DNA from 2 places in the Vallitalea longa genome. Region 2 is predicted to be linked to the other one. Evidence: riboswitches for the same ligand, from Rfam matches in the RefSeq annotation. Region 2 holds a riboswitch; the other holds the start of a gene.

Region 1 (5,023 bases), on a different contig from region 2:
TAATAGACAGACAACTATTCATCTGTCTAATACGAGGGGAAAATATGATGATAATTATTTATTTGTTTTATTCAATTATTGATAGAACCTCTTCAACAGGTTTTCTTCTTGGACTTTTAATTGGAAGACTAGGTACTCCAATAGGAACAATAGCTGCAAGGGAGAATCCTTCTTTTTGGAAATCAATTGCATCAGAAATTTCTTTTGCCGCATAATTACCGCTTGTCATCCAGCAAGTTCCATATCCCATTGCTGTAGCAGCTAGTGATAGATTTTCAATTAATGCACCTATACTTTGCATTTGAGGTGACATATCTATTAAATTGTAAATTTCTTGTTCCGATACATTTGCTTCTCTTAATTCATCAAGACCATTAGGTTTATACGAACTTGCATATACAAGTATTACAACAGGAGCATTCTGAAAAAGAGTAGCGAATCTAACAAATTTAGTAAAACTAACTTTTTGTTGTTCATCTTGTAATTTATCAGCTATTAGTTTGTTCTTATTTTCTATAGCTTTTGCCATTTCTTTTATTTTAGCTATATTCTTAACAATGACAAAATGCCAATTCTGAACATTCTTTGCAGAAGGACAATGTGTAGAAGCATCCAATATATTCTTTAAATCTTCCATATCAACTTTTTCATCAGTAAATTTTCTCACACTATGTCTATTATATATAAAATCGAGTTTGTTCATAAATAATACATTCCTTTCACATACCGAATAGAGTTAAATAATAATCTACATTATATAGTATATTACGTAATATGTATACGATATAAGTATAAAAATTAATGGGTATAGTATATATTTTTTTGTAGTATTGATAGATTTATTTATTAAAAAAAGCATATATAATATTAAAATTAATAAAATAATGTAATTTCAAAACAAAACAATTAATATATTTAGTATATTTGAAAAATTGAATAATATACATATAAGTGTTATAATTAGTATTATATTATGAATTATTGGAGGGTGTTAATTATGAAAAGCCGAGCAAAAAGCACATTAATCTATGCTTTATTTTTTGGAGGAATATGGGGTATTGCTGAAGCGACGCTAGGATACTTGTTGAATTTAAGTACCATTGGTATAAGTGGATGCATTATGTTTCCCATAGGATATGTTATTTTGCGTAAGGCGTATAAGCAGAGCAACAATGTTTCTGTAATTTTTTATTCAAGCTTGATAGCGGGTACTATAAAATTAGTCAATTTATTTATGCCTATTTCTCATCCTGTGAAAGTTATTAATCCAGCATTTGCAATAGTTCTTGAAGGACTTAGTGTTATGGCTTTAGTATCATGGAGTGTTAAGAAAAATAGGGAGATAGGATTTACTAGTGCACTTATAACAGGTTTTTCTTGGAGAATTATATATTTTATAGATGCAGTAATACTATATAATATTAATATTCCAGCAAGAATGATTGAAAAAGGACCAAAAGAATACATACTTAATTTCTTAATAATAAATAACCTAATTAATGCGGTAATTATAATGTTAGTAGTAAGAGCTGAAAAGAATGGCAAAACAATTAATATAAAAGGATCTTTCATCAAACCAGTAACAGCAGTATGTTCTTTCGTATTGGCTGTTTGTGTACAGATATTAATGACATATATAAAAACTAATAGTTAGTTAATGAAATAATTGTTAAAAATTAATTATTTACAAATTCATAAATACTGTTATAATATACTAGTACGAAAAATTTAATATGTTCGGATGAAGATTGCGGAAGTTAATCAACCGCATTTGGACGAACCTCTGGAGAGACTCTAAAAGAGCACCGAAGGGGAAAACTAATTGATACAATTAGTGAAACTCTCAGGTAAAAGGACAGAGGATATATTCATTATAGAATATATTTACAAACCAGAGGTCAAATCATATGATTTGACTTTTTTGATATTTATTTATTTTTGCTGTCCTATGATGCATTTACTTATTTATTAGTCATTTATTTTTAGAAATCTATTCTAAAGAAATTTCAATAGGTTATTGAAAGTTATGACTAGTCAATAGGTAGATCCATAATGGTACAGCTTATTTTTTTATTAGCTCAACTTTCTAACCTTTTATTTAGTACAATTAATTGAAGGGTTATAGGTTTGCAAAATAAAAAGATAGAAGAAACAACTATATTTTACTATATCAAGACATAAATTATATGGACGGAGGATAATATGGATGGATACGATGATTGAGATATTTAAAAAAATTGATGATGTGGTATGGGGACCACCATTACTTATATTACTAGTTGGAACAGGAATTTACCTAACTATTAGACTACGACTTATACAGATTTTCAAGTTGCCTCTTGCTTTAAAATATTTATTTAAAAAGGATAAGGACAATAAAGCCAAAGGAGATATTTCAAGTTTTGCGGCTCTGTGTACTGCTTTAGCTGCAACAATAGGTACTGGTAATATTGTTGGTGTCGCCACTGCAATGAAAGCAGGTGGACCAGGAGCACTTTTCTGGATGTGGATTGCTGCTTTTTTTGGTATGGCTACTAAATACTCGGAATCTTTATTAGCTGTTAAATACAGAGTGGTAGATAAAAATGGTCAAATGTCTGGTGGACCTATGTATTACATAGAAAAAGGACTCGGGAGTAAATTTCTAGCTAAGATGTTTGCTATATTCGGTATTGGAGTTGCTTTTTTCGGTATAGGTACTTTTACACAGATCAATTCTATAACTACTGCTGTAAAGTTAACATTTAATGTACCTATAGCAGTAACGGCTGTAATATTAACTATACTTGTAACTCTTGTTACTCTAGGTGGAATCAAAAGCATATCTGGTGTATGTGAATTTGTTGTTCCTTTTATGGCTGTTCTATACATCGTTGCATCTCTTTCAATAATCGTATTTAATATACAGGCGGTACCTGATGCGGTTTCACTAATCATTAAGAGTGCTTTTACGCCTGTGGCTGCAATGGGTGGCTTTTTGGGTGCAACAGTGAAGAAAGCAATACAAAACGGTATATCAAGAGGAGTATTTTCCAATGAATCAGGACTTGGTTCCGCTCCTATAGCAGCGGCTGCTGCCAAAACTGACTCTTGTGTCAAGCAAGGATTAATCTCTATGACAGGTACTTTCTTTGATACTATAATAATATGTACAATGACAGGTATATCTTTGGTTATGACAGGTGCGTTTAAGTCTGAGTTTGAAGGAGCAGAGATGACTAATCTGGCATTTGAACAAGGTCTGCCTATAGCAGGAGGAGAATTCATTTTAACTATTGGACTTATTTTCTTTGCTTTTACAACAATATTAGGATGGAATTATTATGGAGAAAGATGTACAGAATATCTTTTCGGAGTAAAAGGTATTGTGCCTTATAAATTGATTTTCATATGTTTGGTTGCTGTTGGTGCATTCCTTAAATTAGATTTGATATGGGTAATAGCTGATATTGTTAATGGATTAATGGCTATTCCTAACCTTATTGGTATTATTGGATTAAGCGGTGTCATAACTTATGAAACTAAAGAATATTTTAAGAAGCTGGAAATAAACAAAAATAGATAAATCACAGTAGAATCATTATATTAGGTAGGATTGTTTTAATAAATAAAACATTATTCTACCTTTTTTTATTAAATTAAATTACCATTTTCCTTCAAAATCTAATAAGGCGTAGCCTCTTTTATTCTTATGTATAAATGGAATAATATCTAAATAAGTGAAGTTGATAAGATGGACAATATTGTTCAAGAAAGAACAAGATTATCTTATAGTATTTATATACATGCTATGATAATATTTATATAACGAAATTGGAAAAAATTTACTCATCTAGATATTATCTTATTAATCATAATAATATTTTATTATTTATGTTAGTTTATCCAACATATATTCCTTTTGTTTTTTGGTAATCATCTATTAAAAAATGCTTATATTAAAACATGTCAATATAACATAACGGGCTTATATACAGACATTTTAATAAACATAATCAAAAAAAAGAGGAGGATGATTTATCATGAAGAAACACCATTTTCTAACGTTGATTTTGACAGCAGTATTACTTGTTACTACAATTTCATTTACTAGTTTACAAGCGCAAGAAATTAATGAATGGCAGGTTGGGGTTAGTTATAACACGGGAGATTTAGTTACTTATGACGGTACTGTTTATGAGTGCAGGCAACCTCATACCTCTCTAGCAGGATGGGAACCACCTAATGTTTTGGCACTTTGGTTACCAACTACAGATCCAGGTCCAGGTCCTGGTCCAGATCCCGATCCAGGTCAGGGACCTAATGATTTAGAGAGAGTTGTTGTAGGATATTGGCATAATTTTGATAATGGTTCAACAGTGATAAGGTTAAAAGATGTATCTGCGGATTTTAATGTAGTCAATGTAGCATTTGCAGAACCAGTAGGGGATACATATACAATGGCTTTTTCACCGTTTAATGCTACTGATGCAGAGTTTATATCAGATATAGAAAAATTGAAGGCGAGGGGAACTAAAGTACTGATTTCCATAGGAGGAAGTAACGGTACAGTTATTCTATCTGATAATAATGCTAAGCAAACTTTTGTAACAACTATGATTAATATTATTGAAACTTATGGATTTGATGGCATTGATATTGACCTAGAGGGTAGTTCTCTATCTCTAGATTCAGGTGATACGGATTTTACTAATCCAACAACTGCTAAAGTAGTTAATCTAATTGATGCTATTACAGAAATAAGAAATCATTTTGGTAATGATTTTGTTTTGACTATGGCTCCTGAGACAGCTTATGTTCAAGGTGGTTACAGTACTTATGGCGGATCTTGGGGAGCATATCTACCAGTTATATATGCTCTTAGGAATGAACTTGATTATATTCATGTACAACATTATAATTCGGGTTCTATGGTTGCACTTGATGGTATGTCATATACTCAAGGAACTGCTGATTTTCAAGTAGCTATGGCTGAAATGTTATTAAGAGGTTTCCCAGTAGGCAACAATCCTGATAGTGTATT
Region 2 (5,023 bases):
ATCCTTACCGATTTCATATCCACCTAAAATATTTTTATGTAAAAGTTCTTCATTAACCTTTTCTGGCTCTATACTGCTTTTCACTACAAATTCCATGAAAAATGGTTTATTGAATCTAAGTTCATATTTATTGGTTTTACATAATGAATCAGCTGCATAATGAGCTTTTTGAAGGCATTGATTAGCTACTTCTTTCAATCCTTCTTTTCCTAGTGCACTAAGATAAATTGCTGCTGTTAGTGCATTCAAACCTTGATTCGATGTAATATTGGAAGTTGCTTTGTCACGTCTAATATGCTGTTCTCTAGCTTGAAGGGTTAATACGAATCCTCTTTTTCCATCTACATCTTCAGTTTCTCCTACTATTCTTCCAGGAAGTTTTCTCATTAATTTCTTAGTACACGAAATAAATCCTAGATAAGGTCCTCCAAAGTTCAATGGATTTCCTAGGCTCTGACCTTCACCCACTACTATATCAGCACCATATTCACCTGGACTTTTTAGAACAGCTAGTGATATGGGTTCAGCATTTACCATTAATAATCCTTTCGATTCATGTGTAATCTTTTCTACTTTACTTACATCTTCTATTATTCCAAAAAAGTTGGGATTTTGAATAATTACACATGCCACTTCTTTGTTCATTTTTTCCCTTAAATCATCTACATCTGTAACCCCATCTTTTTCTTCAATTTCAATAAGTTCTATTCCTTTGTATTTTGTATAAGTCTCAAGTACTTTTCTTGTTCCTGGACTTACAGTTCTAGATACAGCTACTTTATTTCGCCTAGTGCTTGCACAAGCCATAAATGCTCCTTCTGCTGTAGCGGTAGAACCATCGTATAACGAAGCATTAGAAACATCCATACCTGTCAATTCACATATCATACTTTGATATTCGAATATAGCTTGTAATGTACCTTGACTAATTTCAGCCTGATATGGTGTATAAGATGTATAGAATTCAGAACGAGATGTTATATGCTTGATAATTGATGGAATATAATGATCGTATGCACCCGCTCCAAGGAAACAAACTAATTCATCAGTACTTTTATTTTTCTTAGCGATATTATTCATATACTTACTTACTTCTAATTCACTCATTGGATTATTGATCTTGAGTAATTCTTTTAATCTAATGTCTTCTGGAATGTCACTAAACAGATCATCTATACTACGAAGCCCTATAACATCTAACATATTGTTAATATCTTCATCTGTGTGTGGTAAATATGGAAACATTCGGTGTACCCCCTTAATTGATTACTTATCGCAAAAGCTACTGTATTCTTTTGAATTCATAAGATTATTTATCTCTGTTTTATCACTTAATTTAATTTTACAAATATAATTAGTATATGGATCTTCATTTATCAATTCTGGTTCGTCTTCTAGATCTTCATTCACCTCAAGCACACTTCCACTTGCAGGCATATAGATATCCGAAGCTGCTTTTACAGATTCAACTACACTAAATGCATCTTCTTGGTTGAATTCATCATCAACTTCTGGTAGTTCAACATAAACTATCTGACCCATAGCATGTTGAGCATAATCAGTTACACCTATTAGAGCTGTATCATCTTCAACCTTAACCCATTCATGATTTTTTGTGTAAAAGTATTCCTCCATTATTTTCATTGTAATTCCTCCTATAATTTATTATTTTCAAATAATATGATAATTTTTCAACCTGTGTTTAAAGGCATATTTATTAGTAATAAACCAAGTTATTTAACCTTATTTTGAATAATTCTTTTTATAGAATTTCTTGCTCACTACTTTTGCTGAAACTTGTTTTTTTCTGATCTGTACTTTAATTTCTGTTCCCATTTTAGTGTAATCAATATCAACTATGCCAAGAGCTACAGATTTGCCAACTGATGGTGATTGATATCCTGTTGTAATAAATCCTATCTTTTCACCTTCGTTAGATAATATATCGTAACCATGTCTTGCGATACCTTTTCCAATCAACTCGATACCAATCAGTTTTCTTGATAGACCTTGTTCTTTTTGTCTAGCCAAAACTTCTTTTCCAACAAAATCAGTATCAAGCTTAACAAAATAGCCTAGAGAAGCTTCAAGAGGCGTGATATCCTTATCAATTTCATTACCATATAGTGGTAGAGCTACTTCGAATCTAAGAGTATCTCTTGATCCCAGACCAGCAGGTTTTAATCCCTCATCCTTTCCAGTCTTCATTATTACTTCCCATATATCAGCAATATTATCGAGAGAAGTATATATTTCAAAACCATCTTCTCCTGTATAACCAGTTCTTGACACAAGACATTTTTTATTATCAACCATGACATTGTCATCGAATGTAAAAAATTTAATATTGGATAGATCAGTTTCTGTCAATTTCTGAAGTATCATTTGGGCCTTTGGTCCTTGTAATGCTACTTCTGCTACATTGTCACTTATATTATTGATATCTACATCATAATTACCTTTTTGTTCTATCATCCAATTGAAATCTTGTTCTATATTACTTGCATTAATAACAAGTAAATAATCTTTACTGTTGTATTTATACACTAACAAATCATCGACAACACCGCCATCTTCATAACACATAAGTGTATACATGACACCATACTCAGAAATTACTTCTATATTGTTGGTAACTAAATTTTGTATGTACTTTTCGGCATCTTCTCCTTTAATTGCTACTTCACCCATATGACTTACATCAAACATTCCTGCATTAGTTCTAACAGCTTTATGTTCATCTAGAATGTTCTCATAATATAATGGAAGTTCAAAACCAGCAAAATCTACCATATTGCCATTATATTTCTTATGAATATCATATAAGGCTGTTCTTTTAATTTGTTCCATGTGTAAACCTCCCTTTTTTAATCAAAGCTATATTAGTATATAGACACATAATAATAAGTCTAGGAAATCATGTCTCTAATATCCAATTTATTATTTAACACAATTCCCTAGACTGGAAGGAAAGCAAGAAACAACTTTCCTTATATAATAAAAGGATAAGAAAGCACTTTAATATTATGCCGTCTTATCCTGTATATTTACCTGAGAGATTCTATCATAATAGATATTGCTCCTTCGGTGCTATAAAAGCTTTCCAGAATTCCTATCCAATTACGATCCTTTTGCCTGAAAGATTCTATAGAAATATGGCTAATTTCTATGTTGCTTCTTCGGCGCCTCATAATGGCCTCTCTCGTAATTTTCATATAGGACCAGATATTCAATTATACTATGTTAATATATACTAATATACATAATAATGGGTTAAATTGCTACTCATTATTTTATAGTTTCATATTAATGTATTATCTAAAATATTTCAAGTGTTTTTGCTAAATATATTTAGAAATATTAATAAAAACATATTAACCATTTAATCATTAATCATAAAAGTGATTATTCCATAACTTTCATCTTTCATTCTATTAAAGCTTTCTTGAGAATTACTTGTTTCAATAAGATAAAGAGTGTAACAATATTCTGTTATCCCTGATAAGTCCATTTTAAAATTTGTCTCCCATGTATTATTCATAATCCATGAGTACACATCTCTTTTATTGTTCTCTTCCTTATTATCACAAAGAACTATTGGATGATGTTTTAATTCTCCCATATAGATAAGAGGTGTGTCTTTAGTTTGAATCAAAATAATATTATCTTCAGATTCATATATTAATCCATTATCTACAAGATAATATTCCATACATGTACCTGGTATCTGATCAATACCCGGTCTCATAATAGCATCACTCTTATCAATATACATTGTGGCATTATGATTATTTAATGTTAGTGGAAGGTAAATACTTTCAATATCAGTAGATAATGTTTTAGCTATTTTATATTTAAAGTCTAATTTAGGTAATGTATTATATAGTTTAATAACCACTGAACTAAAATAAGTACCTTCTAATTCATAAACAAGTTCAATTGTGGTGAAAACTGCACCATTATCAATAATTTTGATATCAATTAATTTTCCAATATATTTTTCAGCATTCAATCCTCTTATGTTTCTACCTAAAAGTCTTCTATCTTCATATACATCTATTTTAACTGGCGTTTTCTCATAGATAGGAGTAAAGAATGCACTGTCTCCTTCTTTTAACATTTCTATTTGCTCAATCTTGTTATAAAAAGAAGTTACTCCTTTACCTATTTCATAAGATATCTTGAAATAATCATTTTCTATCTCATTAGGTAACTTATAGCTTACTGTGTCATAATCATTAACGATATCTTTTACTCTTTCTGCTCCAACATACGCTACTCTTGTATTGACTACTTCTTTTTTCTGAAGTACTTCTTCATAGCTATAGATTTTTACTTCATTAGCTTCAAAATTATCTACAAAACTGATTAAAACACCTCTTGGATGTGAAGATATCTGAGCTTCCATTTCCTGACTGGTTGATTCACAGATAACTTTTACTCCTTCATATTTCCATACTTCTATGTAGAATTCTACAACACTTCTACATTTTCTATTGGATGGATTAATTGCTTTAACCTTACCGTTCAAATCATAATAACGAAGTTTATCACCTTTTTTATGCATAATCTGATTAAGATTTTTGGCTGAAGCTTCATGGGCTTTAGATGCATAACTTATATTTCTGATGTCTAAATTCTGAACCATAGTATCATAAGGATTAGTAATTGTAGAAGAATGTCCCCAAGTATGTTCAGCATACAGTAACATATTATCTTCTGCTTCTCTTACTAATTCTTCTTTACATAACTCACCATTTTCATCTAATCTATCGCATAAATGATACATCCTCTGAGCTTCTTTATAATGTTTTACTGCATAGGGAGTACTACCTACTCCATTTGCCCACCAATCCGTTAAATCTCCAGTATATACTGGTGCATCTTTTACTTGGTCTTTAATTTTATTATAGAATTCTTGAACAGTTACCATTTCTAATCTGATCTCATCACCGTACACTTCATTAAAAGCCTTGATTGTTCTAATGATATCCGTATTTGGTGGTGCATTATCACTAAATAC

What was found. Region 2 has a riboswitch for glycine ahead of gcvT (glycine cleavage system aminomethyltransferase GcvT). Riboswitches for the same ligand answer to the same signal wherever they lie in the genome.
Region 1: linked by a shared signal. The riboswitch ahead of QMG30_RS03840 (alanine/glycine:cation symporter family protein) and the one ahead of gcvT (glycine cleavage system aminomethyltransferase GcvT) in region 2 are both predicted to bind glycine.

What each region holds. Positions count from the first base shown of each region.
Region 1 covers NZ_BRLB01000001.1:898,972-903,994, reverse strand. The annotation lists gene QMG30_RS03850 (nitroreductase family protein) at 68-703, opposite strand; gene QMG30_RS03845 (hypothetical protein) at 998-1,654, shown strand; glycine riboswitch at 1,774-1,869, shown strand; gene QMG30_RS03840 (alanine/glycine:cation symporter family protein) at 2,207-3,565, shown strand; gene QMG30_RS03835 (glycosyl hydrolase family 18 protein) at 4,023-5,023, shown strand, end outside.
Region 2 covers NZ_BRLB01000004.1:155,888-160,910, reverse strand. The annotation lists gene gcvPA (aminomethyl-transferring glycine dehydrogenase subunit GcvPA) at 1-1,245, opposite strand, end outside; gene gcvH (glycine cleavage system protein GcvH) at 1,267-1,644, opposite strand; gene gcvT (glycine cleavage system aminomethyltransferase GcvT) at 1,744-2,850, opposite strand; glycine riboswitch at 3,030-3,113, opposite strand; glycine riboswitch at 3,114-3,215, opposite strand; gene QMG30_RS10100 (glycoside hydrolase family 38 N-terminal domain-containing protein) at 3,383-5,023, opposite strand, start outside.